Regions from separate parts of the Microbacterium paraoxydans genome, predicted to be linked through region 1. Evidence: riboswitches for the same ligand, from Rfam matches in the RefSeq annotation. Region 1 holds a riboswitch; the other holds the start of a gene.
The links. A riboswitch is a leader RNA that binds a small molecule or an ion and turns the genes downstream of it on or off. The one in region 1 is predicted to bind thiamine pyrophosphate.
Positions count from the first base shown of each region.

Region 1 (15,799 bases):
GCGATCGTCGGCGGCTCGATGTACGTCGCGGTCTGTCTGGTGCTGTCCTACATCGCCTACCGCCTGCAGCGTCGGGCGAAGCGCTCGGCCAAGGCCGGACCGGACGAGGCGGACCCTCGCCAGCACGACGGCGAGACGAACACGTCGCTCATCGTGGCGCAGCGCGGGCTGGGCAAGTTCGACGCCAACAGCTCCGGCGCTTCCGGCCTCTGAGCCGCTACCGGCGCGGGGCGCCCGTCCCGCGCCGGTAGACTCGACTCCCGTGTCAGAGTCTCCGGAAATCACCCCCGAAGCGGTCGAAGCCGCTGTCGCCGACGCCCTCGCGGCGATCGACGCGGCCGCCGACACCGCCGCGCTGAAAGCCGCCCGTGCGGCGCACGTCGCGGAGGGATCGCCGCTCGCGGTCCTGAACGCCTCGATGCGCCAGGTCGCCCCCGAGAACAAGGCCGCGTTCGGCAAGCTCGTCGGCCAGGGCCGCGGTCGTGTGAACCAGGCGCTCGCGGCGAAGGAGGCCGAGCTGGCCGCCGCCGAGGTCGCCGCGCGCCTGGAGGCCGAGCGCGTCGACATCACCGCCGTCCCGTCGCGGACGCGTGTGGGCGCCCGGCACCCGCTCGCTCTCCTGCAGGACCACGTCGAGGACATCTTCGTCGGCATGGGGTGGGAGATCGCGGAGGGGCCGGAGCTCGAGCACGAGTGGTTCAACTTCGACGCGCTGAACTTCGACGTCGACCACCCCGCCCGCCAGGAGCAGGACACCTTCTACGTCGACCCGACCTCGCGCCACCTCGTCATGCGCACGCACACGAGCCCGGTGCAGGTGCGGTCGATGCTGAACCGCGAGGTCCCCATCTACGTGCTGTGCCCGGGCCGCGTGTACCGCACCGACGAGTTCGACGCCACGCACCTCCCGGTCTTCACGCAGTTCGAGGGGCTGGTCGTCGACAAGGGCATCACGATGGCGCACCTCAAGGGCACGCTCGACCACTTCGCGAAGCAGCTCTTCGGTCCGGAGGCCAAGACCCGCTTCCGCACGAACTACTTCCCCTTCACCGAGCCCTCCGCCGAGCTCGACCTGTGGCACCCGACCTTCAAGGGCGGCGCGCGCTGGATCGAGTGGGGCGGCTGCGGCATGGTCAACCCGAACGTGCTGCGCGCGGCCGGGATCGACCCGGAGGTGTACAGCGGCTTCGCGTTCGGCATGGGCATCGAGCGGGGCCTGATGTTCCGCAGCGATGTGCAGGACATGCGCGACATGGCCGAGGGCGATATCCGTTTCAGCGAGCAGTACGGGATGGTGGTGTGATGCGCGTCCCGCTTTCGTGGCTGCGTGAGTACGTCGACCTGGCAGCGGATGCCACGCCCGAGGACGTCCTCGCGGCGCTGGTGACCGTCGGCTTCGAAGAGGAGGACGTGCACCGCTTCGACATCACGGGTCCCGTGGTGGTCGGCCAGGTCGTCTCGCTCGAACCGGAGCCCCAGTCGAACGGCAAGACCATCAACTGGTGCCAGGTCGACGTCGGTCCCGAGCACGGCGGTGTCCGCGGGATCGTCTGCGGCGCGCACAACTTCGTCGTCGGGGACAAGGTCGTCGTGACCCTGCCCGGCGCCGTCCTTCCCGGTCCGTTCCCCATCGCCGCCCGCAAGACCTACGGTCACGTCTCCGACGGCATGATCGCCTCCGCGCGCGAGCTGGGTCTCGGCGACGAGCACAACGGCATCGTCGTGCTGAGCGACCTCGGCATCGATGCGCCCGTGGGCACGGACGCGATCGCGCTGCTGGGCCTCGACGACGTCGCGGTGGAGATCAACGTCACGCCGGACCGCGGCTACGCGTTCTCGGTGCGCGGCGTCGCCCGTGAGTACTCCCACGCCACGGGGGCGGCCTTCCGCGACCCCGCCGAGCGCGACTTCGCCGAGCTGCAGCCCGGTTCCGGACACACGGCCGTGGTCGACGACCAGGCGCCGGTGCGCGGCAAGGTCGGCGCGAGCGAGTTCGTCACCCGGGTCGTGCGCGACGTCGATCCGTCGCGACCCACCCCGCCGTGGATGATCGCGCGCCTGAGCCTCGCGGGCATGCGGTCGCTGGGTGTGCTCATCGACATCACGAACTACGTCATGCTCGAGCTCGGGCAGCCGCTGCACGGCTACGACCTCGACAAGCTCACGGGCGGCATCACCGTCCGTCGCGCGACGCCGGGGGAGAAGATGACCACGCTCGACGGCGTGGAGCGGAAGCTGCACGTCGAAGACCTCCTCATCACCGACGACTCCGGTCCCATCGGCCTCGCCGGTGTCATGGGCGGCGGCACCACCGAGATGAGCGACACCACGCGGAACGTGCTCATCGAGGCGGCGACCTTCGACGCGACGACCATCGCCCGCACGGCCCGCCGTCACAAGCTCCCGAGCGAGGCGTCCAAGCGCTTCGAGCGGGGCGTCGACCCGCTGATCCCCTTCGTCGCGGCCCGGCGTGCAGCCGACCTCATGGTCGAGCTCGCCGGCGGCACGCTCACGGAGGAGGGCGGAGCGCTCTTCGCCGAGGTCTTCGTCGCCGAGATCGAGCTCCCGCGCGGCTTCGTACAGGGGCTGATCGGCGTCGACTACACCGACGACGAGATCACCGGGGCGCTCACGACGATCGGGGCGGAGGTCAGCCCTTCGACAGGCTCAGGGACCCAGGGCGGGTGGACGGTCATCCCGCCGACCTGGCGCCCGGACCTCACCGACAAGTGGTCGCTCGCCGAGGAGGTCGCCCGCATCCACGGACTCGACCGCATCCCCGCGGTGCTGCCGACGCCGCCGTCCGGTCGCGGTCTCACGGCCCACCAGCAGGGGCGTCGCCGCGTGGCGAACGCTCTCGCAGCCGCCGGGTTCGTGGAGACTCCGGCGTTCCCGTTCACGACCGAGGCGCAGAACGATCTGCACGGCTCCGCGTCCGGTGAGCACCTGCCCAGCATCCGCCTCGCGAACCCGCTCGACGGGCAGGTGCCGTTCCTGCGGCGCTCGCTCATCCCGGGTCTGCTGCAGACCGCGCACCGCAACATCTCGCGCGGGCTCACGGATCTCGCGCTGTTCGAGACCGGGGCCGTGTTCGTCCCGGAGCCCGGCGTGGAGTACGGCACCGCCGAGGTCCCGCCGCTGGGTGTCCGGCCGTCGGATGAGGTGCTCGCCGAGCTCGACGCCTCCATCCCCCCGCAGGAGCGCCACGTCGCGGTGCTGCTGACCGGCAATGTGTCGCCGCGTCAGCCGGGGCGTGCCGCCGAGGCCGCCGGGCTCGTCGAGGCGCTCGACGCGGTCCGCGTGATCGGGGCCGCCGCGGGCATCGAGATCGACGTCGTGCAGACGCAGCGCGCCGCGCTCCATCCCGGACGCACCGGTGCGCTGGTCGCCGCCGGCGAGGAGGTCGGCTACGTCGGCGAGCTGCATCCGGCCGTCGCCGAGGAGGCCGATCTGCCCGGTCGCGCCACCGTGCTGGAGCTCGACCTCGACCGGCTGCTCACGCTCGCCGGAGGACGCATCGTGGCGGCGTCGCTGTCCACGTTCCCGGCCGCGACGCAGGACGTCTCGCTCACGCTCCCGGCCGAGGTGCCGGCAGGCGAGGTCCGCGCGGCTCTCGCCGAGGGCGCTGGCGCGCTGCTGGAGTCCGTCCGGCTCGTGGACGACTACCGCGGCGAGGGTGTGCCCGAGGGATCGAAGTCGCTGACGTTCGCCCTGCGCTTCCGCGCCGACGACCGCACGCTGACCGCCGCGGAGGCCTCCGAGGCGAAGATGGCGGGCGTCGCCGTGGCCGCGGAGCGCTTCGGCGCCGCCCTCCGCGACTGATCGGGAGAGCGCACGGCCCCTTTCCGGGGAGCCGTGCGCTCTCGCGATAGCGTGGCCGGATGACGAGCCTCCTCCTGCAGCCCACGCCACCCTCGGTCCCCGCCGGAGCGCGATCGCTCGGGGAGGGACCGTTCCTCTCGCCGGGTGCGCAGCTCGACTGGCACTACCGCAAGCCGGGGTGGACCACGGGGGAGGCGGCGACCGTCACCCCCATGCGCGTCGTCCGTGACGATGAGCGCGGTCTCGTCGCGTGGCTCGCCGCCGGGACGCAGCAGGAAGGTCAGGGCACGCGGGACGGGGAGCGCATCCGGGCCGTCCCGCTCGATCGGCGGTGGCGGGAGCCCCGGCGCCGGATCGTCGAGGAGTGGTGGGGCAACGGCATCCTGCGCATCGCGCCCGCGGGAGTGCCGTGGTCGGTCTGGCTGTTCTGGAGCTCGGTCACCGGGACGACGTGGGACTTCGCCGGCTGGTACGTCAACCTCGAGAACGCGCACCTGCGCACCGACAGTGCCACCTACACCTCCGATCACGTCCTCGACGTCGAGATCGCACTGGACGGGCGCGTGGCGATGAAGGACGAGGACGAGCTGGTCGCCGCCGTCGACCAGGGACGGCTGACCGCCGCGCAGGCCGCGCAGATCGAGCGGCACGCGGTCGCGGCCATCGCGTCGTTCCATGCCGGCGACTGGCCGTTCGATCGGGAGTGGATCGACTGGCGACCGGACCCGTCGTGGACGATCCCGGTGTTGGACGGCCTCGACCAGATCGTCATCCCCTGACCGCTTCGGGGCCGGCCTCCGCGACGGCGCCGAGCCCGCGCGGCATCAGGCGTTCGCGCGGCATCAGGCGACAGCAGCGCCCATGGCCTGTGCTCGCGTGAGGGCCTGAGCTCGCGTGGTGGGCGGTGTTCGCGTGAGGGCCTGTGTCCGCGTGATGGCCTGTGCTCGCGCGGTGGGCGGTGTTCGCGGGGTGGGATGTGTCGCTCCGCTCTGAGCGGAGGCCCTTCCCCCGAGTCGTCGATCCTGATGACATGGGCACATGACGGATGTGCTGATCCTGGGGGGAACCGGATGGCTGTCGGGGCGCATCGCCGCGCACGCGTTGGGGGCGGGGGCGTCGGTGACCTGCCTGGCCCGCGGCGGGCGGCCGGCGCCACCGGGAGCGACCCTCGTGCTCGCCGACCGCGACGACGAGGACGCCTATGACGTCGTCTCGCGCACCGACTGGGACCACGTCGTCGACGTCTCCTCCCGCGTCGAACATGTCTCCGGGGCGGTCCGCGCACTCGGCGACCGTGCCGCCCGGTGGACGTACATCTCGTCGATGTCGGTGTACCGCGACGACGAGACGGTCGGGACGGACGAGTCGGCCCCGCGCCACCCGGCGGCGCAGGCCGGTGAGGACGACGACTACGCGCGGCAGAAGGTCGCGGCGGAGGACGCCGTGCAGGAGAGCCTCGGCGACCGCGCGCTCCTCGTCCGTCCCGGCCTCATCGTCGGCGACGGCGACCCGAGCGATCGCTTCGGCTACTGGGCCGCGGCGTTCCTCCGGGCCCTGGACGAGCCGGTGCTGCTCCCGCCGCTCGACGGGCGCACGGCGGAGGTCATCGACGTCGAGGACGTCGCCGCCTTCGTCATGTCCGCCACTGTCACCGGCGCCGTCAACGCGATCGGCGACGTGCGCGACCTGGAGGACGTGCTGCGTACGGTGCGCGCTTCCACCGGGCACACCGGTCCGGTCATCGTCGGCACGGAGGAGCGTCTCGTCGCGGAGGGTGTCGCATACTGGGCGGGGCCGCGCTCGCTCCCGCTGTGGCTGCCGCCCGAGATGAGCGGATTCATGACCCGCTCGAACGCGCGGTACCGGCGCAGCGGAGGTAGGATCCGGCCCCTCGAAGAGACGCTGGAACGCGTCGTGGCGGACGAGCGCGAACGGGGCGTGGACCGGGAGCGCCGCGCCGGACTCACGCGGACGGAGGAGCGGGCGCTGCTCGACGCCTTCGCTCGCTAGACTGCGAGGCAGTGACACGGGGTGCCGCATCCGCGGCTGAGATCACACCCGTCGAACCTGATCTAGTTCGTACTAGCGAAGGGATGTCGCAATGAGCGATCCTGTGCGTCCGGAATCCGTCCTCGACCTCGCCGTCACGGCGGGAAGGCTGCGGGAGGAGGTCCGGGCTGCGCCGCCGTTGACGCACTGCCTCACGAACGCCGTCGTGACGGGGTTCACCGCCAACGTGCTGCTCGCGCTCGGTGCGGCGCCGGCGATGGTCGACATCGTCGGCGAGGCCGGACCGTTCGCGGGTGCCGCCTCGGGGCTCCTCGTCAACCTCGGGACGCCGACCGCGGAGCAGCGGGAGGCGAGTCGGGAAGCCGTGGCCGGAGCGCTCGCCGCCGCCACGCCCTGGGTGCTCGATCCCGTCGCGATCGGCGCGCTCCCGGTGCGGACGGCGCTGGCCCACGAGCTGGCCGCGCGGCGCCCGACCGCCATCCGCGGCAACGCGTCGGAGATCCTCGCGCTCGCCGGGCACAGCAGCGGCGGCCGCGGCGTCGATGCGACGGACGGCACCGAGGCGGCGGCCTCGTCTGCGCGCGAGCTCGCCGACCGGTACGGCTCCGTGGTCGCCGTCTCCGGCCCGGTCGACCTCCTCACCGACGGGGAACGGGTGATCCGCATCGCCAACGGGCACGAGCTGCTCACGCGGGTGACGGGCGGCGGCTGCGCGCTGGGGGCCGTGATGGCGGCCTTCCTCGGGGCGTCCCGCGGTACCGGGACCGATGCGCTGACGGCGGTGGCCGCGGCGACCCTCGTCTACACGGTCGCGGCCGAGCAGGCGGCGGAGACCTCCCGCGGACCGGGCAGCTTCGCCGTCGGACTGCTCGATGCGCTGTCCGCCGTGACCGCGGCGGATCTCCGGGACCGCGCCCGCGTCGAGGAGGAGACCCGATGACCGTCGACCTGTCCCTCTACCTCGTCACCGATCGGTTGCTGTGTGGCGCACGCGGGGTGGTCGCGACCGTCCGCGAAGCGGTGGCCGGCGGTGTCCGCATCGTGCAGCTGCGCGACAAGGAGACGACGGACGAGGAGACCGTCGTGCAGCTCCTCGCTCTGTCCGCGGCCATCGACGGTCGCGCGCTGCTCGTCGTGAACGATCGCCTCGATGCGGCCGTCGAGGCCCGTCGTCGCGGCGCCAGGGTGGACGGGGTGCACCTCGGTCAGGCGGACGCCTCGGTGCTCCGCGCGCGCGAGCTCCTCGGCCCGGAGGCCCTGATCGGGCTGACCGCGAACACCTCCGCGCACCTCGAGGAGGTCGCCGCGCTGCCGCCCGGCACGGTCGACTACCTCGGGGTCGGCGTGATCCGCCCCACGCGCACCAAGCCCGACCACCCGGCCCCGCTCGGCATCGACGGCTTCGCCGCGTTCGCCGCGCGCAGTGCGCTGCCGTGCGTCGCGATCGGCGGGGTGGAGCTCGATGACACGGCGGCGCTGCGCGCGGCCGGCGCGGCCGGGATCGCGGTGGTGTCGGCGCTGTGCGCGGCGGGCGACCCCCGGACAGCCGCCGCGGCCTTCCGTCGGCGCTGGATGGGGCGGGCGGTGCCGCACGTGCTCAGCATCGCCGGCAGTGATCCGTCCGGGGGCGCGGGCATCCAGGCCGACCTCAAGGCGATCGCCGCGAACGGGGGCTACGGCATGGCGGCCCTGACAGCCCTGACCGCCCAGAACACGCAGGGCGTCCGCGCCGTGCACGTTCCTCCCGCGGACTTCCTCCGGGCGCAGCTCGACGCCGTCGGTGACGACATCCGCATCGACGCCGTGAAGATCGGCATGCTCGCGGACGTGGAGGTGATCCGGACGGTCGCCGCGTGGCTCCGGGACACACAGCCCCCGATCGTCGTGCTCGACCCCGTCATGATCGCGACCTCGGGGGATCGGCTGCTCCACCCCGATGCGGAGCGCGAGCTGCGGAGCCTGCTGTCCCTGGCGACGGTGGTCACCCCGAACCTCGCCGAGCTCGCGGTGCTCGTCGGTCACGAGGTGGCGGACTGGGCGGACGCGCTCGCCGCGGCGCGAGAGCTGTCGGCCGCTATGGGGACCGCGGTGCTGGTGAAGGGCGGGCATCTGCCCGGGGACGAGGCACCGGACGCCCTGATCGACACGGCAGCCGGTACGCACGCGGAATTCCCGGGGGCGCGCATCCGCACGGAGAACACCCATGGCACCGGCTGCTCGCTGTCCGCGGCTCTGGCCACACGACTGGCGCGGGGCGACGATCCCGCGACCGCGGTGCGCGCCGCGCGCGCCTGGTTACGGGAGTCCCTCCGTGCGGCGGACGACCTGGAGATCGGGCGAGGACACGGCCCGATCCATCCCTTCTCGGGACTCTGGGCGCGCGGCGGGGTCGAGACCCGGCCGACACCGGAGGAGGTGGCCGCGGCCTGGTGGGACGAGACCGCCGCGATCCGCGCCGACATCGACGCGCTGCCCTTCGTGCGCGCGCTCGCCGAGGGGACTCTCGACCGCGACGCCTTCGTCTTCTACCTCGCGCAGGATGCCCTCTACCTCCGCGAGTACGCCCGGGTGCTCGGGGAGGCGTCACGTCTCGCTCCGACCCCCGACGAGCAGGCGTTCTGGGCCGAGGCCGCGCACGGCGCGATCCGCGGCGAGCTGGAGCTGCACGCGTCGTGGCTGACGCCGGAGACCGGGGTGAGCGGCGCGACCTTCGCCGCCGAGCCCGCCCCGGCCACGGTCGCCTACCTCGACCACCTGCGCGCCGTCGCCTTCGGCGGGGACTACGCCACGGTGATCGCGGCGGTGCTGCCGTGCTTCTGGCTCTACACCGACCTGGGGGAGCGGCTCCATGCCGGAGCGTTCGGCGCGGCGCCCCGCGACCCCCGGCATCCCTACGCATCGTGGCTGGCGACCTACGCGGATCCGGCATTCGCGGAGGCCACCCGGCAGGCCGTCGCGCATGTCGCCGCCGCGGCCGCGAGGGCCGACGACACCGGCCGAGAGCGGATGCGGCGAGCCTTCCTCGCATCGAGCGCGCACGAACGGGCCTTCTTCGCCGCACCGGTCGCGCGCGCTGTCGTGTGACGCCCCGGATTTGCGGTGCCGAACACGGCCGCGCTATCGTCGCCGCATGCCTTCGGTCGCCACCGCTCCTTCGACGCTCGTCCCGAGCGTCATCGCCGTGCGCCGACGTCGCGGCCGCCGATTCTAGGCGACCCCGCCCTTCTGCCTGCGTCCGCGCGGCGGTCGAGTGCCGGTGTCGCCGCCTCCGGCCCCGCCCCCGGTCCCGAGATCGTCGAGGACCCGACCGTTAAGGTAGAAGCATGACGTATTCCGTCGCCGTCTCCGGCGCCTCCGGCTACGCAGGCGGCGAGATCCTGCGCCTCCTGGCCGCTCACCCCGACGTCGAGATCCGCACCGTCACGGCGCACTCGAACGCCGGACAGCCCCTCGTCGCCCATCAGCCGCACCTCCGCTCACTCGCCCACCTGACGCTGCAGGACACCACACCGGAGGTCCTCGCCGGACACGACATCGTGTTCCTGGCCCTCCCGCACGGCCAGTCCGGGCAGTACACGGACGCCCTCGGCGACACCCCGCTGGTGATCGACGCCGGAGCGGACCACCGGCTCACCTCGTCGGCGGAGTGGGACGCGTTCTACGGCGGGTCCTTCCATGAGCCGTGGACGTACGGCGTGCCCGAGCTCCTCGTCGGAGGGGGCAAGCAGCGGGACGCGCTCCGCAGCGCGACCCGGATCGCCGCACCCGGCTGCAACGCCTCCACGGTGAGCCTCAGCCTCGCCCCCGGTGTCGCGGCCGGCGTGATCGACCCGGGCGACGTCGTCTCCGTCCTGGCCGTCGGCCCGTCCGGGGCGGGCAAGAGCCTGAAGACGAATCTCCTCGCCAGCGAGATCCTCGGCTCCGCGAACCCCTATGCCGTCGGCGGCACGCACCGCCACATCCCGGAGATCCGTCAGGCGCTCGCCGCCGCCCGCCCTTCGACGGGCTCAGGGACCCAGGGAGCAGGGACCCAGGACATCCGGATCTCGTTCACTCCGGTCCTCGTGCCGATGTCGCGCGGCATCCTCGCCACGTCCACGGCGCCGATCGTCGAGGGTGTGAGCGACGCCGAGATCCGTCAGGCGTGGGAGAGCGCCTACGGCGACGAGACCTTCGTCCAGCTGCTGCCGGAGGGGAGCTTCCCGCGCACGGCCGACGTGCTCGGGGCGAACACGGCCCTCCTCGGCCTCGCGATCGATCGCGCCGCGAACCGCGTGACGGTGGTCACCGCCGTCGACAACCTCGTCAAGGGCACCGCCGGAGCTGCCGTCCAGTCCATGAACATCGCGCTGGGGCTTCCCGAGACCCGCGCCCTCTCAGTGAACGGAGTCGCCCCGTGAGCGTCACCGCCCCCGCAGGATTCGAGGCGGCCGGGGTCGCCGCCGGACTCAAGTCGACCGGCAAGCCCGATGTCGCCGTCGTGGTCAACCGCGGCCCCCGCAAGGTCGGCGCGGCCGTCTTCACGAGCAACCGCGCCAAGGCCAACCCCATCATCTGGTCGCAGCAGGCCGTCGCGGACCGCGTGGTCGAGGCCGTCGTCCTCAACTCCGGCGGTGCGAACTGCTTCACCGGGAGCTTCGGGTTCCAGACGACCCACCAGACCGCGGAGAAGGCGGCCGAACTGCTCGGCATCAGCGCGGGCGACGTGCTCGTCTGCTCCACGGGGCTCATCGGGACGGGGGACGAGGTCTTTCGCGAGAAGGTCCTCGCCGGCACCGCGCAGGCGATCACCGCGCTGAGCGCGGACGGCGGGGAGAGCGCCGCGCACGCCATCATGACCACGGACACAGTCGCGAAGACCGCTGTGGTGACCCGCGACGGCTGGACGATCGGCGGCATGGCGAAGGGCGCGGGCATGCTCGCCCCGGGTCTGGCGACGATGCTCGTGGTGCTCACCACCGACGCCGTGCTCGAACCGCTCCAGGCCGACGAGGCGCTGCGTCGGGCGACGGGACGCACGTTCGACCGCCTCGACTCCGACGGCTGCATGTCGACCAACGACCAGGTGACGCTGCTCGCCAACGGCGCCTCCGAGGTCGTCCCCGACCTCGACGACTTCGCCGAGGCGCTCACCGCGCTCTGCCAGGAGCTCGCGGTCAAGCTGCAGGGCGACGCGGAGGGCGCGAGCCACGACATCACGATCGAGGTGCAGCACGCCGTCTCCGAGCAGGACGCCGTCGAGGTCGGCCGCTCGGTCGCCCGCAACAACCTGTTCAAGGCGGCCATCTTCGGCAACGACCCGAACTGGGGCCGCGTCCTCGCGGCGATCGGCACGACGGCCGCGCAGTTCGACCCCTACGACGTCGACGTGTGGATGAACGGCGTCCGCGTCTGCACCGCCGGCGGGCCGGACCGCCCCCGCGAGGAGGTCGACCTGACGCCGCGGGCCACGCACCTGATGATCGACCTCAAGGTCGGAGAGGCCACCGCCACGGTGCTCACCAACGACCTCACCCACGACTACGTGCACGAGAACAGCGCCTACGCCTCATGACCGACATCCAGGACACCACGCCGGACATCGCGGCGCAGAAGGCCACCACCCTCATCGAGTCGCTGCCGTGGCTGAAGAAGTTCCGCGACCAGATCGTCGTCGTCAAGTACGGCGGGAACGCGATGGTCTCGGACGAGCTGCAGGAGGCCTTCGCCCAGGACATCGCGTACCTCCGCTACGTCGGTGTGCAGCCCGTGGTCGTGCACGGCGGCGGGCCGCAGATCTCCGACATGCTCCAGCGGCTGGAGATCCCCAGCGAGTTCAAGGGCGGGTACCGGGTCACCAACACCGAGGCGATCGGCGTCGTGCGGATGGTGCTCACCGGACAGGTGAACCCGCAACTCGTGTCGAAGATCAACTCGCACGGCCCCATCGCCACCGGGCTCAGCGGCGAGGACGCCGGGCTCTTCGGCGGTCGCCGTCGCGGTGTGATGATCGACGGTGAGGAGGTGGACCTCGGCCGCGTGGGCGACGTGGTCCAGGTCGACCCGACGCCGGTGCTCGACCATCTCGCCGCAGGGCGGATCCCGGTCGTGTCGAGCATCGCGCCCGACCTCGACCACCCGGGGCAGTCGCTCAACGTCAACGCGGATGCCGCGGCTGCCGCGCTGGCCGTGGCCCTCGGGGCCCGCAAGCTCGTCATCCTCACCGACGTGCCGGGGCTGTACGCCGACTGGCCCAACCGGGACTCGCTCGTGTCGCACCTGACGTCGGACGCGCTCGTCGAGATGCTTCCGCGCCTCGAGTCGGGGATGATCCCGAAGATGCGCGCGTGCCTCGATGCGGTCGAGGGCGGCGTCGACGCGGCGGCGATCATCGACGGACGGGTGCCGCACTCGGTGCTCGTCGAACTGTTCACCAGCAAGGGAATCGGGACCGAAGTGGTCCTGGGAGAGAAAGGGGCGACGGCATGACCGTCTGGCAGGACGACGCGGCACGTGATCTCGTGCTCAACGCGGGGGAGCGCCTCGCGCTGCTGACCCGCGGTGAGGGCTCGTACCTGTGGGACGCCGAAGACCGACGCTACCTCGACTTCCTCGCCGGCATCGCGGTGACCTCCCTCGGTCACGCGCACCCGGTGTTCGTCGATGCGGTGTCCCGGCAGGCCGCCACCCTCGCGCACGTCTCCAACTACTTCGCGACTCCGCCGCAGCTCGCGCTCGCCGCCCGACTCAAGCGCCTTGCCGGCGCGGGGATCGATGGTCGCGTGTTCTTCTCGAACTCGGGTGCCGAGGCCAACGAGGCCGCGTTCAAGCTCGCCCGTCTGCACGGCGGGGCGGAGCGTCCGCGCATCCTCGCACTGGAGAACGGCTTCCACGGCCGGACGATGGGCTCGCTCGCGCTCACGGCCAAGGAGTCGATGCGTGCGCCGTTCGCGCCGATGCCCGGAGGCGTGGAGCACATCCCGGCCACGATCGAAGCGCTGGAGGCCGCGATGGACGACCGGGTCGCCGCCGTCATCGTGGAGCCGATCCAGGGTGAAGCCGGCGTCGTCGAGCTGCCCGAGGGCTACCTCGCCGCGGCACGCTCGCTGACCCTCGCGCACGGCGCCCTGCTCATCGTCGACGAGATCCAGACGGGCGCGGGCCGGACCGGCGCCTGGTTCGGATTCAGCCACGAGGGCATCACGCCCGACGCCATCACGCTCGCGAAGGGCATCGGCGGCGGATTCCCGATCGGCGCCCTCGTCACCTACGGGGCCGCGAGCGCCCTGTTCACACCCGGTTCGCACGGCTCCACGTTCGGCGGCAACCCGCTCGCGACGGCCGTGGCGGACGCGGTGCTGGCCGAGATCGAGCGCGCCGACCTCGTCGACAACGCCGCGCGCCGTGGCGCCGAGCTGCGGGACATCATCCTCGGCATCGACTCTCCGCTGGTCGGCGGCGTCCGCGGCCGCGGACTCCTCGTGGGCGTCGCGCTCACGCAGCCCGTGGCGGGTGCGGTGGTCGCCGCCGCGCAGGACCGCGGTCTCATCGTCAACGCCGCCAACCCCGAGACCGTGCGCGTCGCGCCGGCGCTCACCATCGGAGACGCGGAGCTGGCGGAGTTCCGCGAGCTGTTCGCCGCCGCTCTCTCCGACGTCCACACCTCCGCCACCGGAAAGGTCCCCGCATGACCCGCCACCTGCTGCGCGACGACGATCTGACGCCCGCCGAGCAGGCGGAGATCCTCGATCTCGCGCTCGAGCTCAAGAAGGATCGCTGGGCGGACAAGAGCCTCGCCGGCCCGCAGACCGTCGCCGTGATCTTCGACAAGTCGTCCACCCGGACGCGCGTCTCGTTCGCCGTCGGTATCGCCGACCTCGGCGGCACGCCGCTCATCATCTCCACGGCGAGCAGCCAGCTCGGCGGGAAGGAGACGCCGTCCGACACGGCCCGCGTGCTCGAGCGCCAGGTCGCCGCGATCGTGTGGCGGACCTACGCGCAGTCGGGGCTGGAGGAGATGGCCGCCGGCACCCGGGTCCCCGTGATCAATGCGCTGTCCGACGACTTCCACCCCTGCCAGCTCCTCGCCGACCTGCTGACGATCCGTGAGCACAAGGGCGACCTCAAGGGCCTCACGCTGACGTTCTTCGGCGACGGCCAGAGCAACATGGCGCACTCCTACGCGCTCGCGGGCGTCACGGCCGGCATGCACGTGCGCATCGCCTCGCCGGAGGACTACGCGCCGCGCGCCGACGTGATCGAAGCGGCCGACCGCCGCGCCGGGGAGACCGGCGGATCGATCACGCTCTTCACCGACCCGGTCGAGGCGGCCGCCGGCGCCGACGTCGTCGTCACCGACACCTGGGTGTCGATGGGCAAGGAGGAGGAGAAGCTCGCGCGGATCCGCGATCTCGGGGGCTACAAGGTCACGCCCGAGACCATGGAGCTCGCGCACGACGACGCGATCTTCATCCACTGCCTGCCCGCTGACCGCGGCTACGAGGTGGACTCCGCGGTCATCGACGGTCCGCAGAGCGTGGTGTGGGACGAGGCGGAGAACCGCCTGCACGCCCAGAAGGCCCTGCTGGTCTGGCTTCTCGGGAAGAAGGACGCGTGATGGCCGGTTCGCGCGAAGGCACCAACGAGGGCGCGCTCTGGGGCGCGCGGTTCGCCACCGGTCCGTCGCCGGAGCTCGTCGAGCTGAGCCGGTCGACGCCTTTCGACTGGATCCTGGCGCCGTACGACATCGCGGGATCCCACGCGCATGCCACGGCGCTGGCCGCCGCGGGGTACCTGGAGCCGGATGAGGCCGCCCGGATGCACGAGGGCCTCGACGCCGTCGCGCGCAAGGTCGCCGACGGCACCCTGCAGCCGCTGCCCACCGACGAGGATGTGCACGGCGCACTCGAGCAGGCGCTGATCGCCGAGCTCGGTCCGGAGCTGGGCGGACGCCTCCGCGCCGGCCGCAGCCGGAACGACCAGATCGCCACGCTCGTGCGGATGTACCTGATCGACCACGCCCGGGTGATCGCGCGCGACCTGCTGCGCGTGATCGATGCGCTCGTGGCACAGGCGGAGGCGCATCCCGACGCGATCCTGCCCGGCCGCACGCACCTGCAGCACGCACAGCCGGTGCTGCTCGCCCATCACCTCCAGGCCCACGCCTGGCCGCTGGTGCGCGAGCTCGAGCGCCTCGTCGACTGGCGCCGTCGCGCCGGTGTCTCGCCGTACGGCGGGGGAGCACTCGCGGGGTCGACCCTGGGCCTGGATCCCGCGCTCGTCGCGACGGAGCTCGGCCTCGACCGGCCGGCGGAGAACTCCCTCGACGGCACCGCTGCGCGGGACGTCGTGGCGGAGTTCGCGTTCATCGCGGCGATGACGGGGGTCGACCTCTCCCGCCTGTCCGAGGAGATCATCCTCTGGAACACGCGGGAGTTCGGCTTCGTCACCCTCGACGACGGCTACTCCACGGGATCCAGCATCATGCCGCAGAAGAAGAACCCGGACATCGCCGAGCTCGCGCGCGGCAAGTCCGGGCGTCTCATCGGCAACCTGTCCGGCCTGCTGGCGACCCTCAAGGGCCTGCCCCTCGCGTACAACCGCGATCTGCAGGAGGACAAGGAGCCGGTGTTCGACTCGGTGCGGACGCTCGAGGTCGTGCTGCCGGCGTTCGCCGGGATGATCGCGACGCTGCGTTTCCACACGGAGCGGATGGCCGCGCTCGCCCCCCAGGGGTTCTCCCTGGCGACGGATGTCGCCGAGTGGCTGGTGAAGCGGCGCGTGCCGTTCCGCGACGCCCACGAGATCTCCGGCGCGCTCGTCCGTGCCTGCGAGGAGCAGGGGATCGGGCTGGAGGACGCCTCCGACGAGCTGCTGCTGTCGGTGTCGCCGCACCTCGTCCCCGAGGTCCGCGAGGTGCTCACGATCGAGGGCTCCGTCGCGTCGCGCACGGGCGTCGGCGGCACCGCTCCGGAGCGCGTGGCCGAGC
Region 1 is NZ_CP064873.1:2,223,396-2,239,194, reverse strand. Features, by position in the region: gene IZR02_RS10770 (amino acid ABC transporter permease) at 1-213, shown strand, start outside; gene pheS (phenylalanine--tRNA ligase subunit alpha) at 263-1,303, shown strand; gene pheT (phenylalanine--tRNA ligase subunit beta) at 1,303-3,822, shown strand; gene IZR02_RS10755 (DUF402 domain-containing protein) at 3,882-4,601, shown strand; gene IZR02_RS10750 (NAD-dependent epimerase/dehydratase family protein) at 4,861-5,832, shown strand; TPP riboswitch at 5,840-5,933, shown strand; gene thiM (hydroxyethylthiazole kinase) at 5,924-6,772, shown strand; gene IZR02_RS10740 (bifunctional hydroxymethylpyrimidine kinase/phosphomethylpyrimidine kinase) at 6,769-8,916, shown strand; gene argC (N-acetyl-gamma-glutamyl-phosphate reductase) at 9,156-10,232, shown strand; gene argJ (bifunctional glutamate N-acetyltransferase/amino-acid acetyltransferase ArgJ) at 10,229-11,386, shown strand; gene argB (acetylglutamate kinase) at 11,383-12,300, shown strand; gene IZR02_RS10720 (acetylornithine transaminase) at 12,297-13,502, shown strand; gene argF (ornithine carbamoyltransferase) at 13,499-14,428, shown strand; gene argH (argininosuccinate lyase) at 14,428-15,799, shown strand, end outside.

Region 2 (15,799 bases), 850 kb from region 1:
GACGCCGGAGCCGTCCTCGCTTCCCGCCGCGCGGGGGTGGATCGACGATGCGTTCGCCGCCCCGACCGTGCCCGAGATCCTCGAGCGGCTCCGCGCGCTCGGCACCGAGGAAGCGGCGGCCGTCGCCGACCTGCTCGACGATCTGGCTCCGACGGGCCTCGTCGTGACGCTCGACGCCGTGCGGGAGGCCCGGGAGATGACCGGGCTCCGCGCCGCGCTGGAGGGCGAGTACCGCCGGGTGCTCTGGTTCGTGAACGAACACCCCGACCTGGTGGAGGGCATCCGCGCGCAGCTCGTCGACAAGGATCGCAACCCGCGGTGGCAGCTGGCCTCCCTCGCCGAGCTCGGCCCCGACGCCGGGGCGCCCGCCCGCGACTACGTTCCGCAGCCCGCGCTGTTCTGACGCGCGCCTCAGTTCTTTAGGGGCGGCCATTGATCGCCTGCGTGCAGAAAGACGTGGGTGACACGGCACCGGTTCGCTGTGAGCGAAGGTCCTCCCGGAGGGGGATCCGAATGTCGCCGCTTCGTGGCACCCTGTCCTATGGCCGGTCGTCGGTCGGCATCCGTCTGCCGGGAGACCCGCCGCCTCCTCCTTCCGAGAAAGTACGCCTGTGCTGGGAAAACTCCTCCTCCGATATCTGTCACGCTACAAGTGGCTCCTCGTCGCCGTGCTGGTCTTCCAGTTCGCCAGCGCGGCCGCCACCCTCTACCTGCCGTACCTCAACGCCGACATCATCGACAAGGGCGTCGCGCAGGGCGACACCGCGTACATCTGGCGCACCGGCCTGTTCATGCTGGCCGTGTCATTCGGCCAGATCGTGGCCTCGGTCATCGCGACCTTCTTCGCCGCCCGCGCCGCGATGGGCGCCGGCCGTGACATCCGCGCCGACGTGTTCGGCAAGGTGAGCGGCTTCTCCGAGCGCGAGGTCTCGCAGTTCGGTGCCGGATCCCTCATCACCCGCAACACGAACGACGTGCAGCAGGTGCAGATGCTGGCGATGATGGGCGCGACCATGCTCGTCACCGCCCCGCTGCTCGCGATCGGCGGCATCATCTTCGCCGTGCGGACCAGCGCCGAGCTGAGCTGGCTGATCGCCGTCGCCGTCCCCGTGCTCCTCGTCCTCGCGGCGCTCGTCATCGGCCGGATGGTCCCGCTCTTCCGCAGCTACCAGGGCAAGCTCGACAACGTGAACCGCATCATGCGCGAGCAGCTCACCGGCGTCCGCGTGGTGCGGGCCTTCGTCCGGGAGCGCATCGAGGAGGAGCGCTTCCGCGGCGCGAACACCGACATCATGGTCGTCGGCCGCAAGGTCGGCTCGCTGTTCGTGCTGCTGTTCCCGCTCTTCATGCTCATCCTCAACGTGACGGTCGTCGCCGTCATCTGGTTCGGCGGCATCGAGGTCAACAACGGCACCGTGCAGGTGGGCACCCTGTTCGCCTTCATGCAGTACATCGGCCAGATCATGGGCGGCGTCATCATGGCGAGCTTCATGGCGATGATGATCCCGCGCGCCGCGGTTTCCGCCGAGCGCATCGGCGAGGTGCTGAACACGGAGTCCACGATGACCCGCCCGGTGGACGGCGTCACCGTCTTCCCGACCCCGGGTGCCGTCGCGTTCGACGACGTGGAGTTCACGTACCCCGGCGCCGACGCCCCCGTCCTCACCGGCATCAGCTTCGCCGCGGAGCCGGGCGAGACCGTCGCGATCGTCGGCTCCACCGGGTCGGGCAAGACCACGCTCGTCTCGCTCATCCCGCGCCTGTTCGACGTGTCCGGCGGGTCCGTGCACGTCGGCGGCGTAGACGTCCGCGAGGCCGACGTCGAGGCGCTGTGGGACAGCATCGGCCTGGTGCCGCAGCGTCCCTTCCTCTTCACCGGCACCGTCGCGTCCAACCTGCGCTACGGCCGCGAGGACGCCACCGACGAGGAGCTCTGGCACGCGCTGGAGATCGCCCAGGGGCGCGACTTCGTGGAGGAGATGCCGGACGGCCTCGACTCCCGCATCGCCCAGGGCGGCACGAACGTGTCCGGCGGTCAGCGCCAGCGCCTGGCGATCGCGCGGGCCATCGTGCACCGGCCGCAGGTGCTCGTGTTCGACGACTCCTTCTCCGCGCTCGACCTCACGACGGATGCCCGGCTGCGGCAGGCGCTCTGGCGCGAGCTCCCGCACGTGACGAAGATCGTGGTCGCGCAGCGCGTCTCCACGATCACCGACGCGGACCGCATCGTGGTCCTCGAGGGCGGCACCATGGTCGGCGTCGGAACCCATGAGGAGCTGCTGGAGACCAGCGAGACCTATCGCGAGATCGTCGAGTCGCAGCTGGGGGTGGACGCATGAGCGAGCAGGACCCTTCGACAAGCTCAGGGACCCAGGGTCGGCGCCGTCGCGGACGGGGCGCGGCCGCCGCGCCCACGGTCGAGCGGGAGCTCACCGCCGAGGAGCAGTACGAGGCGGAGCTCGCCGAGCAGGCGCGGCAGAACTCCGGCGACTGGGACAGCGTCGCGCCGGGCAAGGCCGACAACTTCGGCCCGAGCTTCGCGCGGATGATCGGGCTGCTCAAGCCCTCCGCGGTGTGGTTCGTCTTCGTGTCGATCCTCGGTGCGATCGGGGTCGTGCTGACCGTCGCCGCCCCGAAGGTGCTCGCCGAGGCGACGAACATCGTCTATCGCGGCTTCATCTCGATCCAGCTCGGTCAGCCCACCGGCGACTTCCCCGGCTTCCCGGCCGGGACCCCGCAGGACGTCGTCGTCGACGCGCTGCGGGACGCCGGGCAGAACGACTTCGCCAACCAGGTGGGCGCGCTCGGCGACTTCCGGGTCGGCGACGGCATCGACTTCGACGCGCTGCGCTGGGTGATCGCCGCGGTTCTCGCGATCTACGTCGTGGCCGCGTTCCTCAGCTGGCTGCAGGGATACGTCATCAACGTCATCATGGTGCGCACCATGTGGCGGCTGCGCGAGGCCGTCGAGGCGAAGATCAACCGGCTCCCGCTGGCGTACTTCGACAAGGTGCAGCGCGGCGAGCTGATCTCGCGGGTGACGAACGACATCGACAACATCACCCAGACCATGCAGCAGTCGCTGTCGGGAGCACTGACCGCCGTGCTGACGGTGATCGGCGTGCTCGTGATGATGTTCTCGATCTCGTGGCAGCTCGCCCTCGTCGCCCTCGTGGCGCTTCCGCTCATGGGCGTGATCTTCGGCGTCATCGGACCGCGGTCGCAGAAGGCCTTCGGCACGCAGTGGCGCAAGGTCGGCCGGCTCAACGCCCGGGTCGAGGAGGCCTTCTCCGGCCACGCGCTGGTCAAGGTGTTCGGCCGCGAGCAGGACGCGCTGGACAAGTTCAAGGCCGAGAACGAGGAGCTCTTCCAGGCGAGCTTCAAGGCGCAGTTCCTCTCGGGCATCATCATGCCCGCGATGACCTTCGTCGGCAGCCTCACCTACGTCGGCATCGCGGTGCTCGGCGGGCTCATGGTCGCGAGCGGGCAGCTCCGGCTCGGCGACGTGCAGGCGTTCATCCAGTACTCGCAGCAGTTCACGCAGCCGCTGTCCGAGCTGGGCGGCATGGCCGCGGTCGTGCAGTCCGGCACCGCCTCGGCGGAGCGGGTGTTCGACCTGCTCGACGCCGATGAGCAGGACGCCGACGGCCCTGACGCCCCTGCTCTCCGCGAAGGGGAGGGCGTGATCGAGTTCGAGAACGTCTCCTTCTCCTACTCGCCGGAGCGTCCGCTCATCACCGATCTGTCGTTCCGGGTGGAGCCGGGGCAGACCGTCGCGATCGTCGGGCCCACGGGCGCCGGCAAGACGACGCTCGTGAACCTCATCATGCGGTTCTACGAGCTCAGCGGCGGTCGGATCACGCTGGACGGTCAGGACATCTCGACCATCACGCGTGACGACCTCCGGTCCCGCACCGGCATGGTGCTCCAGGACCCCTGGCTGTTCGCCGGGAGCATCCGCGAGAACATCCGCTACGGACGCTCGACCGCGACGGACGAGGAGGTGCTGGCCGCCGCGCGGGCGACCTACGTCGACCGCTTCGTGCACGCGCTTCCGGATGGGTACGACACCGTGCTCGACGAGGACGCGTCGAATGTCTCGGCCGGTGAGCGGCAGCTCACCACGATCGCCCGGGCGTTCGTGGCGCAGCCGTCGATCCTCATCCTGGACGAGGCCACCTCGGCGGTCGACACCCGCACCGAGCTGCTGCTGCAGAACGCCATGGCCGCTCTCCGGCAGGGGCGCACCTCGTTCGTCATCGCGCACCGGCTGTCGACCATCCGCGACGCGGACCTCATCCTCGTGATGGAGCATGGCGACATCGTCGAGAAGGGCACCCACGACGAGCTCATCGCCGCGCAGGGCGCGTACTGGCGGCTGTACCAGTCGCAGTTCGAGCAGGCGGCGACGGACCTCGACGCGGAAGCGGCCCTGACCGGGTCGTCTCCGGTCGTGGTGACGGGAGAGGCCGACGCCGAGGCCCGCGCGGAGGAGCAGGCGGCCGATGCCGTGGCGGGTGCCGCCGTCGGTGCCCAGCTTCCCGGGGCGGAGGCGGCCGCCGCGCAGGCGCTCCTCGACGACGGGGCGGACGGCGCGTCGCCTCGTCCCTGATCGTCATCGCCCTGACGCCCCGCTCCGGACTCGGAGCGGGGCGTCAGTCGTCAGGAGCGGTCCGCGTCGATGCCGAACAGCTCGAGGGGATGGGTGAGGCGCCACCACGGGCTCGGGCCGTCCACGTCTTCGGCGAGGACGAGTGCGGTCTCGGTGGTGTCGATGGGGCCGGCCGTGGTGAGGGTGCCGACGTCGCCGTCCGCCTCGCGCTGCTCGCCGAGATCGAACACAGCCGTCGCGGTCGCGCTCGCCCCGTTCCACAGCACCACATCCGCGTCCTCACCGGTCACGACGTCGACCTCCTCGCCCCAGGCGGTGCGGACGCGTCCGACCACCGTCCCGGCGGGAACGGCGGGGCCCTGCGCCTGCAGCGCCGCCTCGGTTTGCGCGAAGAGGGCTCGGGTGAGGGCGAGACGCGCCTCGTCGTCCTCCTGGTTCAGCGCCGCGGCGTAGAGGCGGACCGTCGAGTCCCCCACGGAGACGTCCTTCGCCGTCAGCAGGTTCCAGCCGACGAGTGTGCCGGTCTTGATGCCGACGACCCCCGGGTCCGCGAGCATGCCGTTCGTGTTCTCCACCGTGCCGGCCCCCGGCAGCTCGACCGACCGGGTGCCCACGATCTCCGCGAACACGGGATTCTGCATCGCGAGCTCGCCGAGAGCCACGAGCGCCTCCGGGGTGGCGACGTTGCGCGCGTCGAATCCGGACGGCGTGACCACGGTGATCCCGGAGAGCCCGCGCTCGCCGAGCCAGACCTCGGCGGCGGCCGCGAACTCCCGATCGGAGCCCCAGATCTCCGCGGCGAGCCGATCGATGTAGTTGTTGGCCGAACCGAGCAGGGTGCCCTGCAGGAGCTGGTACTCGGTCAGCACCCCGCCCACGGGGACATCCAGCGCGGACTGATTCGAGATCCGGTAGTCCCAGTACCGGATGCTGTCGGCGTAGGTGAAGGAGAACTCGGGGCCCTGCTCCCCGGGGGCGAGGGGCAGGCGGTCGAGCACCATGAGCGTGCTGACGACCTTGGTGATGCTCGCGATGCTGACCGGGGCGGTCGTGGACGCGGCCGTGGTCATCCCGGCGATGCCCACGGCGCCGTCGCCCACCTCCGGCCAGGCGAGCGCGGCGGTGGGGGCGGCCACCGGGGTGACCTCCACGGCCTGGACGGTGGGCGCGACCTCGTGCAACGGCCAGAGCAGCGTGCTTCCGGCGTAGGATGCGACGAGCCCGGCGAGGACCCCGAGCGGGACGAGCAGGCCGGGGCCGGCGATCGCCGGACGCAGCGTCGCGTCGCGCAGCAGGCCGGGGGCGGCCTCGGCTTCCGGGGTGGCGTCGAACTCCGGCGTCGACGACCCGGACTCGACCACGTCCGTGTCGACCCAGGTCAGCGCGGTCGCCGGTGTCGAGGCATCGGCCCACGCGACGGTCTCCGTCGTGGTCGCAGGCAGCGTGTCGACGGTCTGCGAGGACGCGGGGGCGGAGTCCTCGGGCCGCGCGTCGACGCCGACGCCGCCGGACGCCTCTTCAGGGGGATCGGAAGCGGTCACTCGCTTACGGTACCGAATGCCGCCAGGAATCCGCCGTGCGCGGCTCGGGACGCGCGGGCGGAAGACGCTAGGATCGACAGCACAACCACGGGAGTCCGGCGAGCCGGGCTGAGAGGGAGCGAATCGCGCTTCGACCGTCGAACCTGATCTGGGTCATGCCAGCGCAGGGAGGAGTTCACATGAGTACGTCCACGTCCGCATCCTCGTCCACGAAGACGACCGGCGCTCCGGCGCGCAGCTACCTGCGGTGGCGCATCGTCGACATCGTCGTCGCCAGCGTGCTCGGCGTCGCCGCCGGCCTGATCTTCCTGGCCTGGAACGTCGGGTACCTCGGCCCCAAGGCCCTGCTCGAGCCGCTGCTCCCCGGGCTCCAGGGGCTCCTGGACGGACCGTGGCTGTTCGCCGGAGTGCTCGGCGGCCTCATCATCCGCAAGGCCGGTGCGGCGATCTACGTCGAACTGCTGGCCGCCGTCGTCTCGGCGCTCATCGGCAACCAGTGGGGTGGCTTCCTCACGCTCGAGGCGGGCCTCGTGCAGGGTCTCGGCGCCGAGCTCGTCTTCCTGCTGTTCTTCTACCGTCGCTGGTCGCTGCCCGTCGCGATCCTCGCCGGTGCCGGCGCTGCGCTCGCGGGAGGCATCAACAACCTCATCCTCTGGTACGCCGGCTCCGGTCCCGCGTTCACCGTGATCTATCTCGTGAGCACGGTGATCTCCGGCGCCGTCATCGCCGGTGCCCTGTCGTGGGTGCTCGCCCGCGGCATCGCGGCGACGGGGGCGCTGGACCGCTTCGGCTCCGGGCGCGAGGCGCGCGTGCGCGTCTGATGGCGGCGCAGGTCGCTCCCGCGGTCGTCGAGGCGCGCGGCTGGGGCTGGCGGCATGCGAGCCGCCGGGCATGGGCGCTGCGCGACGTCTCGTTCCGCATCGAGCCCGGCGAGCGGGTTTTCGTGCTCGGCGCGTCCGGGGCGGGCAAGTCGACCCTGCTGCACGGCCTCGCGGGCGTGCTCGGCGGCGAGGAGGAGGGTGAGAGCGCGGGGGAGCTCCTCGTCGACGACGCTCCGGCGGTGGCGACTCGCGGGCGCGCCGGACTCGTCCTCCAGGACCCCGATTCCCAGGTGATCCTCGCCCGCGCAGGCGACGACGTCGCGTTCGGGTGCGAGAACCTCGGCGTGCCGCGTGCGGAGATCTGGCCGCGTGTCGAGGCGGCGCTCGCTGCCGTCGGCCTCGACGTGCCGCTCGATCATCCGACCAAGGCGCTCTCGGGTGGCCAGAAGCAACGTCTCGCCCTCGCCGGCATGCTCGCGATGCGCCCCGGCCTCGTCCTCCTCGACGAGCCGACGGCGAACCTCGATCCGGACGGGGTGCGCGAGGTCAGGGAGGCGGTGGAGCGGATGCTCGCCGCGCACCCCGCCACCCTCGTGGTCGTGGAGCATCGACTCGAGGTGTGGTTGCCGCTCCTCACCCGGGTCATCGTGCTCGGTGCCGGCGGGGTGGTCGCGGACGGCCCTCCCGCCGCGGTGCTCGGTGCGCAGGGAGAGCGCCTGGCCGCGGACGGCGTCTGGGTGCCCGGCCATCCTCCCGTCGAGCCCCCGGCACCGCGGGTGGTGCCCGGCGAGGTGCTGCTGTCGGCCCGTGCACTCGCCGTAGCGCGGGTGAAGGGGCGTCCGGTGGCCCGCGGCATCGACCTCGACGTGCGGGCGGGTGAGGCCCTCGCGATCACCGGGCCGAACGGCGCGGGCAAGTCCACGCTGGGCCTGACCCTCGCGGGCCTCCTCCCGCCCGCGGAGGGGGCCGTGACCGCGACGCCGGTGCTCGCGCAGGGTGCCGATCCCGCGCCGATCCGCTGGGCGTCCCGCGACCTCCTCACCCGGATCGGCATGGTCTTCCAGGAGCCGGAGCACCAGCTCCTCGCCACCACCGTGCGGGACGAGCTCGCCATCGGCCCGCGCGCGCTGGGCGTCCCCGAGGACGAGGTCGAGGCCCGCGTCGACGAGCTGCTCGCCCGCCTGCGCCTGTCCGCGCTGGGAGCCGCGAACCCGTATACGCTCTCGGGTGGGGAGAAGCGCCGTCTCACCGTCGCGGCCGCGATCGCCACGCGACCCCGGGTGCTGATCCTCGACGAGCCGACGTTCGGACAGGACGCCCGCACCTGGGCCGAGCTCGTCGCGATGCTCGCCACCCTCCGGGACGAGGGCTCCGCGATCGTCACCGTCACGCACGACCTCGACGTGGCGCGCGCCCTGCACGCCACCCGCTTCGCCCTGGGGGCGCCGGCATGACGGATCTCGCCGACACCCGCGCCCGCGCCGGCGTCGTGGCCCGGATCAACCCGGTCGCGAAGCTCGGCGTGAGCGCCCTCATCGCCGTGCCCTTGATCCTCACGCTGGATCCCGTGTCGGCGGCGGTCGCCCTGGTGCTCGAAGCGGTGCTGTTCCTGTTCGCCGGCATCGGGTGGCGCGAGTTCTGGGTCCGCACGTGGCCGGTCTGGCTCGCGGCGCCGCTCACAGGGCTCACCATCGCCCTCTACGGCGAGACGAGCGGCACGGTCTACGTCGACTGGTTCGTGCTGCGCATCAGCGAGGGGTCGCTCGCGCTCGCCGTCGCCACGATGCTCCGGGTGCTCGCGATCGCCCTGCCCTCGGTGGTGCTCTTCATCACGGTCGATCCGACCGATCTCGCCGACGGCCTCGGGCAGATCCTGCGCCTGCCCGCCCGATTCGTGCTCGGCGCGCTCGCCGGACTGCGCATGGTGGGGCTGTTCCTCGACGACTGGCGGGCTCTGGAACTGGCGCGTCGAGCCCGCGGCGTGGCCGACCGCGGCCGCATCCGGCGCTTCCTCGGGATGGCCTTCGCCCTGCTCGTCCTGTCGATCCGCCGCGGCGCGAAGCTCGCCACCGCGATGGAGGCACGGGGCTTCGGTGCCCCCGGCCGTCGCACCTGGGCGCGCGAGTCCCGCTTCGGCGCCCCCGAGTGGGCCCTCCTGGCCGTCGGGGCCGCGATCTCCGGGATCGCGATCGCCGCGGCGGTCGCCACCGGCGCGTGGAACTTCATCCTCGGTCCGTCCTGACCCTCACCCCTTTCGGACGAGGGCCCCTGGAGGTGACTCGACGGCCGGTCTAGCGTCCGCTGGAGACAGTGCCAATCGACACCGACCGAAAGGGACGTCCCATGAGCATCTCCTCCGCCGACGACCAGCCGCTCTTCACGCGGCCGGGTGAGGCCACCGTCGCACCGCGACACGTCATCCCGGATTCCGAGTCGCTTCCCGCGACGGCGAAGCAGATCGTCGAGGACGAGACCATCCTCGACGGCAACGCGCGCCTCAACCTCGCCACCTTCGTCAGCACCTGGATGGATGACGAGGCGAAGCAGGTCTACATGGCCTCCTTCGACAAGAACATGATCGACAAGGACGAGTATCCGCAGACCGCCGCCATCGAGGACAACTGCTGGCACATGCTCGCGAACCTGTGGAAGGCGCCGGACGCCTCCCGCAGCATCGGCACGTCGACCATCGGCTCCTCCGAGGCGTGCATGCTCGGCGGTCTCGCGTTCAAGCGTCGCTGGCAGCAGGCCCGCCGTGCCGCCGGCAAGGACGCCTCCACGCCGAACCTCGTGATGTCGAGCGCGGTGCAGGTGTGCTGGGAGAAGTTCTGCAACTACTTCGATGTGGAACCGCGCTACGTGCCCATCAGCGAGGAGCACAAGACGCTCGACGGCCATGACCTCGAGAAGTACGTGGACGAGAACACGATCGGGGTGGTCGCCATCATGGGCGTCACCTACACCGGCATGTACGAGCCGGTGGCCGAGATCGCTGCGGCGCTCGACGCGATCCAGGAGAAGACGGGTCTCGACATCCCGATCCACGTGGACGGCGCCTCGGGCGCGATGATCGCCCCGTTCCTCCAGCCCGACCTGGTCTGGGACTTCCGGCTGGAGCGCGTGCATTCCATCAGCACCTCGGGACACAAGTACGGTCTCGTCTACCCGGGTCTCGGGTGGGTGGTCTGGCGCGACGCGCACTGGCTGCCGGAGGACCTGGTGTTCAAGGTGAGCTATCTCGGCGGGGAGATGCCGACCTTCGCCCTGAACTTCTCCCGCCCTGGCGCTCAGGTGCTGCTGCAGTACTACCTGTTCCTCCGCCTCGGGTTCGAGGGCTACCGGGCCGTGCAGCAGGCCTCGCAGGACGTGGCGAAGTTCCTCTCCGCGGGCATCGCGAAGCTCGATGCGTTCGAGCTGTGGAACGACGGCAGCGACATCCCCGTCTTCGCCTGGCGCCTGAAGGACGGGCACACCGACAAGTGGACGCTCTACCACCTCCAGGACCGCCTCCGGATGCGCGGCTGGCTCGTGCCCGCCTATCCGATGCCCGCGGACCTCGAAGACCTCACGGTGCAGCGGATCGTCGTGCGCAACGGGCTCAGCATGGACCTGGCCGCCGAACTGCTCGACGCCATCACCGCCGAGGTGGCCCACCTCGACGCGCTCACGGCTCCCATGCCGTCCGACCACCCCGACTCGGCGTTCCACCACTAGGGGCCGACATGTCCGCCTCCCAGTCCGGTGCTGCCGGCGCCGCCTCCACGCCACGCGTCTCCCGTCCCGCCGTCGCCGTCCTCGGTGTCGGACAGCTCGCCCTGCTCACCCTCGTGGTCGTGGCGAGCCTGCGCTCGCTGCCGGCGATGGCGATCTACGGCCTGGGCAGCGTCACGCTCTACATCATCCCGGCGATCCTCTTCCTCATCCCCACGGCCCTCGTTGCGGCCGAACTCGCGACGGGGTGGAAGGGCGGCGTGTACGTCTGGGTGCGCGAGGCCCTCGGCAACCGCTGGGGGTTCACCGCGGTGTGGCTGCAGTGGATCCAGAACGTGGTCTGGTTCCCGACGCAGCTCGCGTTCGTGGCCGGCGCCCTCGCCTTCGTCTTCCTCGACCCCTCGCTGTCCAGCTCCGGGTTCTTCACCGCGGTCGTCATCATCGTCTTCTACTGGGGCTCCACCCTGGTCACCCTCCGTGGCGGCGACCTCTTCGCGAAGCTCGGCTCCTGGGGTGGCATCATCGGCACGCTGTTCCCGGCGGTGCTGCTCATCGTGTTCGGTGCGGTGTGGGTGTTCAGCGGAGAGAAGAGCCAGGTGCCGCTGGATGCCTCGGCGATGATCCCGCCGTTCACGGGGCTGGCCTCCATCGTGCTGATCGTGTCGAACGTGCTCGCCTACGCCGGTATGGAGGTGAATGCCGTCCACGTGAACCAGATGAAGGATCCCGGCAAGGGCTATCCGCGCTCGGTGTTCCTCGCCGCCGGCCTCATCCTGCTCGTCTTCATCCTGCCCACCATCGCGATCGCGGTCGCGGTGCCGGAGAAGGAGCTCGGACTGACGAACGGCATCATGCTCGCGTTCGGGGAGTACTTCGACCACTGGGACATGGGGTGGGCGACGGCCGTCGTGTCCGCGCTCATCGCCGCCGGTGCCCTCGCCTCGGTCGTGACGTGGGTCGCCGGTCCGTCCAAGGGCGTGCTGGCGGCGGCGGAGACCGGGCTGCTCCCGCCGCTGCTGCAGAAGCGCAACAAGGCGGGGGTCCAGTCGGGCATCCTGATGCTCCAGGGCACGATCGTCACGATCCTCGCGGCGATCTTCATCATCGTGCCGAACGTCAGCGCGGCCTTCGTCGCCCTCATCGACATGGCCGCCGCGCTGTACCTCATCATGTACATGCTCATGTTCGCCTCGGCGATGGTGCTGCGGCGGAAGGCGCCCGACGTCCACCGGGCCTATCGCGTGAAGGCCCTGCCGTTCGTCGCCGGGGTCGGTTTCGTCGCCTGCCTCGCCGCGTTCGTGCTCGCCTTCATCCCGCCCCAGGGGTTCACCGCCTTCCCGGCCGCCGCGTACCCGTGGATCGTCGGTCTGGTGATCGTCGTGCTCGGCGTGCCGCCGCTGCTGTTCTATGCGCTGCGCAAACCGTCGTGGGATCGGCGGCCGCCCGACGGGAGTCTCCTCAGCGACGCGCATCCCGAGGCGTGAGCGCGGCTCAGGTCTCGTTCCAGAGCCGTCGGTAGTACTCCAGCCGCGGGGGATCGGGGTCGACGCCGTAGGCCGCGATGAGCGTGTCCTCCCACCCGGGACCGAAGTTCCACAGCGTGCTCATGGCGGCCACGGCGATGTCGGCCCACCGGTCGGCGACGCCGAGCGCGGCGAGGTCGACGTGGGCCACCGGACGGCCGTCGTCGTCGAGCAGGGTGTTGGGGAGGCACGCGTCGCCGTGGCAGACCACGAGCCGGTCGATCGACGGGGGCTCCTGCAGGTCCGTCGGCACCAGCGTGCCACGGGCGGCGGCGTTCGCGATGCGCTCCTCGGGGCTCCAGGTCCACGGGCACTCCGCGACGGGGAGCGCATCGTGCAGGCGACGCAGGCCGAGCCCGACCGCGCGCACGGCGGCCTCGGGAGAGGCGGCCCACCGCGGATCCACGGCACTGCTGCCGGACAGGGCCGCCGTCACGAGCCACTCGTGTGCCTCGTCCTCGCCCTGGGAGAGCACCTCGGGCACCGTGGTCCAGGTGCGGGCCCAGCGCATCCGCTCGGCCTCGTCGCGCATGTTCGCCTCGGGATCGTGGGGACCCCATTTGATGTAGCGGCCGTCGTCGGTGCGGAAGGTCAGGCCGCCGATCGCGTTGCGCCACGCGGGGGTCAGCGCGGCCCCGGCGGCGAGTTCGCGGACCCGGGCGGGGACCTCGACGGAGGCGGCGGGGATGCTCACCTCTCCATCCTGCCGGAACCTCGGTGTCGTAGGCTCGGGTCGACGCGGCGGGCCTGCGGTGACACCAAGAACCGCATAGGCTGGGACTGCGTTCCATGCATGTCGCACGACGACGTTCGAAGGAGAACATCAGATGCAGATCAGCGGACAGGGTGCCCTCGTCACCGGCGGCGCCTCCGGACTCGGGCTGGCCACCGCCCGTCGGCTCACGGCCGCAGGCGCGCACGTCACGATCATCGACCTCGCCTCGTCGAAGGGGGAGGAGATCGCCGCAAAGCTCGGCGGTCTCTTCGTGCCCGCGGATGTGACGAGCGTCGACGAGGTCAAGGCCGCCGTCGCCGCGGCACAGGCCGCCGCGCCGCTGCGGGTGGTCGTGAACTGCGCCGGCATCGCCCCGCCCGCCAAGGTGCTCGACCGGGACGGCACGCCCGCCGTCCTCGCCGACTTCGAGCGGATCGTCCGCATCAACCTCGTCGGCACATTCAACGTGATCTCCCAGGCCGCCGCCGTCATCGCCGCGAACGAGCTGCACGACGAGGAGCGGGGGGTCATCGTCAACACCGCGAGCGTCGCCGCGTTCGACGGACAGATCGGGCAGCCGGCGTACTCGGCGTCCAAGGGCGGCGTGCACGCCATGACCCTGCCGATCGCCCGCGAGCTCGCCCGTCACGCCATCCGCGTGTGCACGATCGCCCCGGGCATCATGGAGACCCCGATGCTCATGGGCCTGCCGCAGGAGGCGCAGGACTCGCTCGGACAGCAGGTGCCGTTCCCCGCTCGCCTCGGACGCCCCGACGAGTACGCCGCCCTCGTGCAGCAGATCGTCGAGAACGGCTACCTCAACGGCGAGACCATCCGCCTCGACGGCGCCATCCGCATGGCCCCGCGGTGACCCCTCCCGGCTTCGAATCGCCTGAATGACCCGATTCGACCCGGAAATCCAGCCAATCAAGCGATTCGAAACGAGAACCATGAGCACACTCGCCGGAAAGACCATCCTCATGTCGGGCGGCAGCCGCGGGATCGGCCTCGCGATCGCCCTGCGCGCGGCCGCGGACGGCGCGAACATCGCGATGCTCGCCAAGACCGACTCCCCGCACCCGAAGCTCGAGGGCACCGTGCACAGCGCGGCCGAGCAGATCCGCGCCGCCGGCGGCCAGGCGCTGCCGATCGTGGGCGACGTGCGGGACGACGACCACATCACCGAGGCCGTCATGAAGACCCAGGGCGAGTTCGGCGGGATCGACATCGTCCTCAACAACGCCAGCGTCATCGACCTCTCCCGATCGCTCGACCTCTCCGCGAAGAAGTACGACCTGATGCAGGATGTGAACGTCCGCGGCACCTTCATGCTCTCCCGGGCCGCGGTGCCCATCCTCAAGGACGCCGAGAACCCGCACATCCTCTCGCTCTCGCCGCCCCTGAATCCCACCCCGAAGTGGCTGGGCGCGCACACCGGGTACACGCTCGCGAAGTACGGGATGACGATGGTCACGCTCGGGCTCGCGGCGGAGTTCGCGGCCGACGGCATCGCCGCCAACACGCTGTGGCCGCGCACGACGATCGCGACCGCCGCGGTGCAGAACCTCCTCGGCGGCGACAAGGTGATGGCCGCGAGCCGGACGGCTGACATCTACGCCGACGCCGCCTACGCCGTGCTCACCCAGCCGGCGCGCACGTACACGGGACAGTCGCTGATCGTGGAGGACGTGCTCGAGGCGAACGGCGTCACCGACTTCTCGGGCTACGCCGCGGTGCCGGGGACTCCGGACAGCGCGCTGTTCCCGGACATCTTCCTGGACTGACGCGCTTCGACAGGCTCAGCGACCCACGGTGGGTCCCTGAGCCTGTCGAAGGGGCTGAGCCTGTCGAAGGGCTAGAGCAGCAGATACACGGCGCCGAGGATCGTCAGCACGATCACGATGCGGTCGAAGAGCCGCTGGTCCAGGCGCCGCGCCACCCGCAGCCCGAGCCTCGCGCCGAGCACCACGAGCGGCGCGAGGATCGCATCGGTGAGCAGCACGGGCCCGGTGAACAGCCCGATGCCGGCGAGGAACGGCACCTTGATCACGTTGATGATCGCGAAGAACCAGGCGGAGGTGCCGAGGAACACCTGGACGGGCGTGCGCGTGGCGAGGAAGTACATCGACATGACCGGCCCGCCCGCGTTGGCCACCATGGTCGTGAAACCGCCGAGCGTGCCGTAGACGCCGGCCAGCAGCGCGCCGCCCCGCGCCGCCGCCTCCTGCTCCGCCCGCGCCTGCCGCCATCGCCGCCACAGCGTCACGGCGATCATGAGCAGCAGGATCACGCCGATGGCGCGGCGCACGACTCCGTCTCCGGTCAGGGCGAGGAAGGCGAAGCCCAGGAGGAGTCCCGCCACGACCGCGGGTGCGAGGCGCAGCAGCGTGGGCCAGTGCGCGTGCCGTCGATAGGCGAGGAGCGCGAACACGTCGCCCACCATCAGCAGCAGGAGCGTCGCGGCCGTGGAGGTGCGTGCGGGGAGGACGGCGGCGAACAGGGCGATCGCGAGGATGCTGCCGCCCGGAAGAGCGGTCTTCGAGATCCCGATGACGACCGCGGCCACGCCGAGCGCCGCCCAGGCCCAGGGATCGAGCGCTGTCACCGCCGGAGCTCGGCGGCGATGGCGTCGTACCCGCGGTCGGTCGCGAGGTCGACCGGCAGCACCCCGTCGCCGTCGCGGATGGTCGCGTCGGCCCCGCCGTCGAGGAGAGCGCGCACCACCTCGACGTAGCGGGCGGAGCCGTCGCCGAGCACGATCGCCTCGTGCAGGGCGGTCCAGCCGAGGTTGTTGATGTGATCCGGATCGACCCCCGCCTCCAGCAGGATCTCCACCGTCGGCAGCAGGCCGCGCTCGGACGCGGGGATCAGTGCGG
Region 2 is NZ_CP064873.1:3,074,164-3,089,962, reverse strand. Features, by position in the region: gene IZR02_RS15140 (enoyl-CoA hydratase/isomerase family protein) at 1-403, shown strand, start outside; gene IZR02_RS15135 (ABC transporter ATP-binding protein) at 612-2,339, shown strand; gene IZR02_RS15130 (ABC transporter ATP-binding protein) at 2,336-4,612, shown strand; gene IZR02_RS15125 (D-alanyl-D-alanine carboxypeptidase family protein) at 4,663-6,153, opposite strand; TPP riboswitch at 6,231-6,342, shown strand; gene IZR02_RS15120 (ECF transporter S component) at 6,333-6,974, shown strand; gene IZR02_RS15115 (ABC transporter ATP-binding protein) at 6,974-8,428, shown strand; gene IZR02_RS15110 (energy-coupling factor transporter transmembrane component T family protein) at 8,425-9,216, shown strand; gene IZR02_RS15105 (glutamate decarboxylase) at 9,318-10,688, shown strand; gene IZR02_RS15100 (amino acid permease) at 10,697-12,169, shown strand; gene IZR02_RS15095 (aminoglycoside 3'-phosphotransferase) at 12,177-12,902, opposite strand; gene IZR02_RS15090 (SDR family NAD(P)-dependent oxidoreductase) at 13,036-13,794, shown strand; gene IZR02_RS15085 (SDR family oxidoreductase) at 13,874-14,707, shown strand; gene IZR02_RS15080 (sulfite exporter TauE/SafE family protein) at 14,779-15,528, opposite strand; gene IZR02_RS15075 (ankyrin repeat domain-containing protein) at 15,525-15,799, opposite strand, start outside.
Region 2: linked by a shared signal. The riboswitch ahead of IZR02_RS15120 (ECF transporter S component) and the one ahead of thiM (hydroxyethylthiazole kinase) in region 1 are both predicted to bind thiamine pyrophosphate.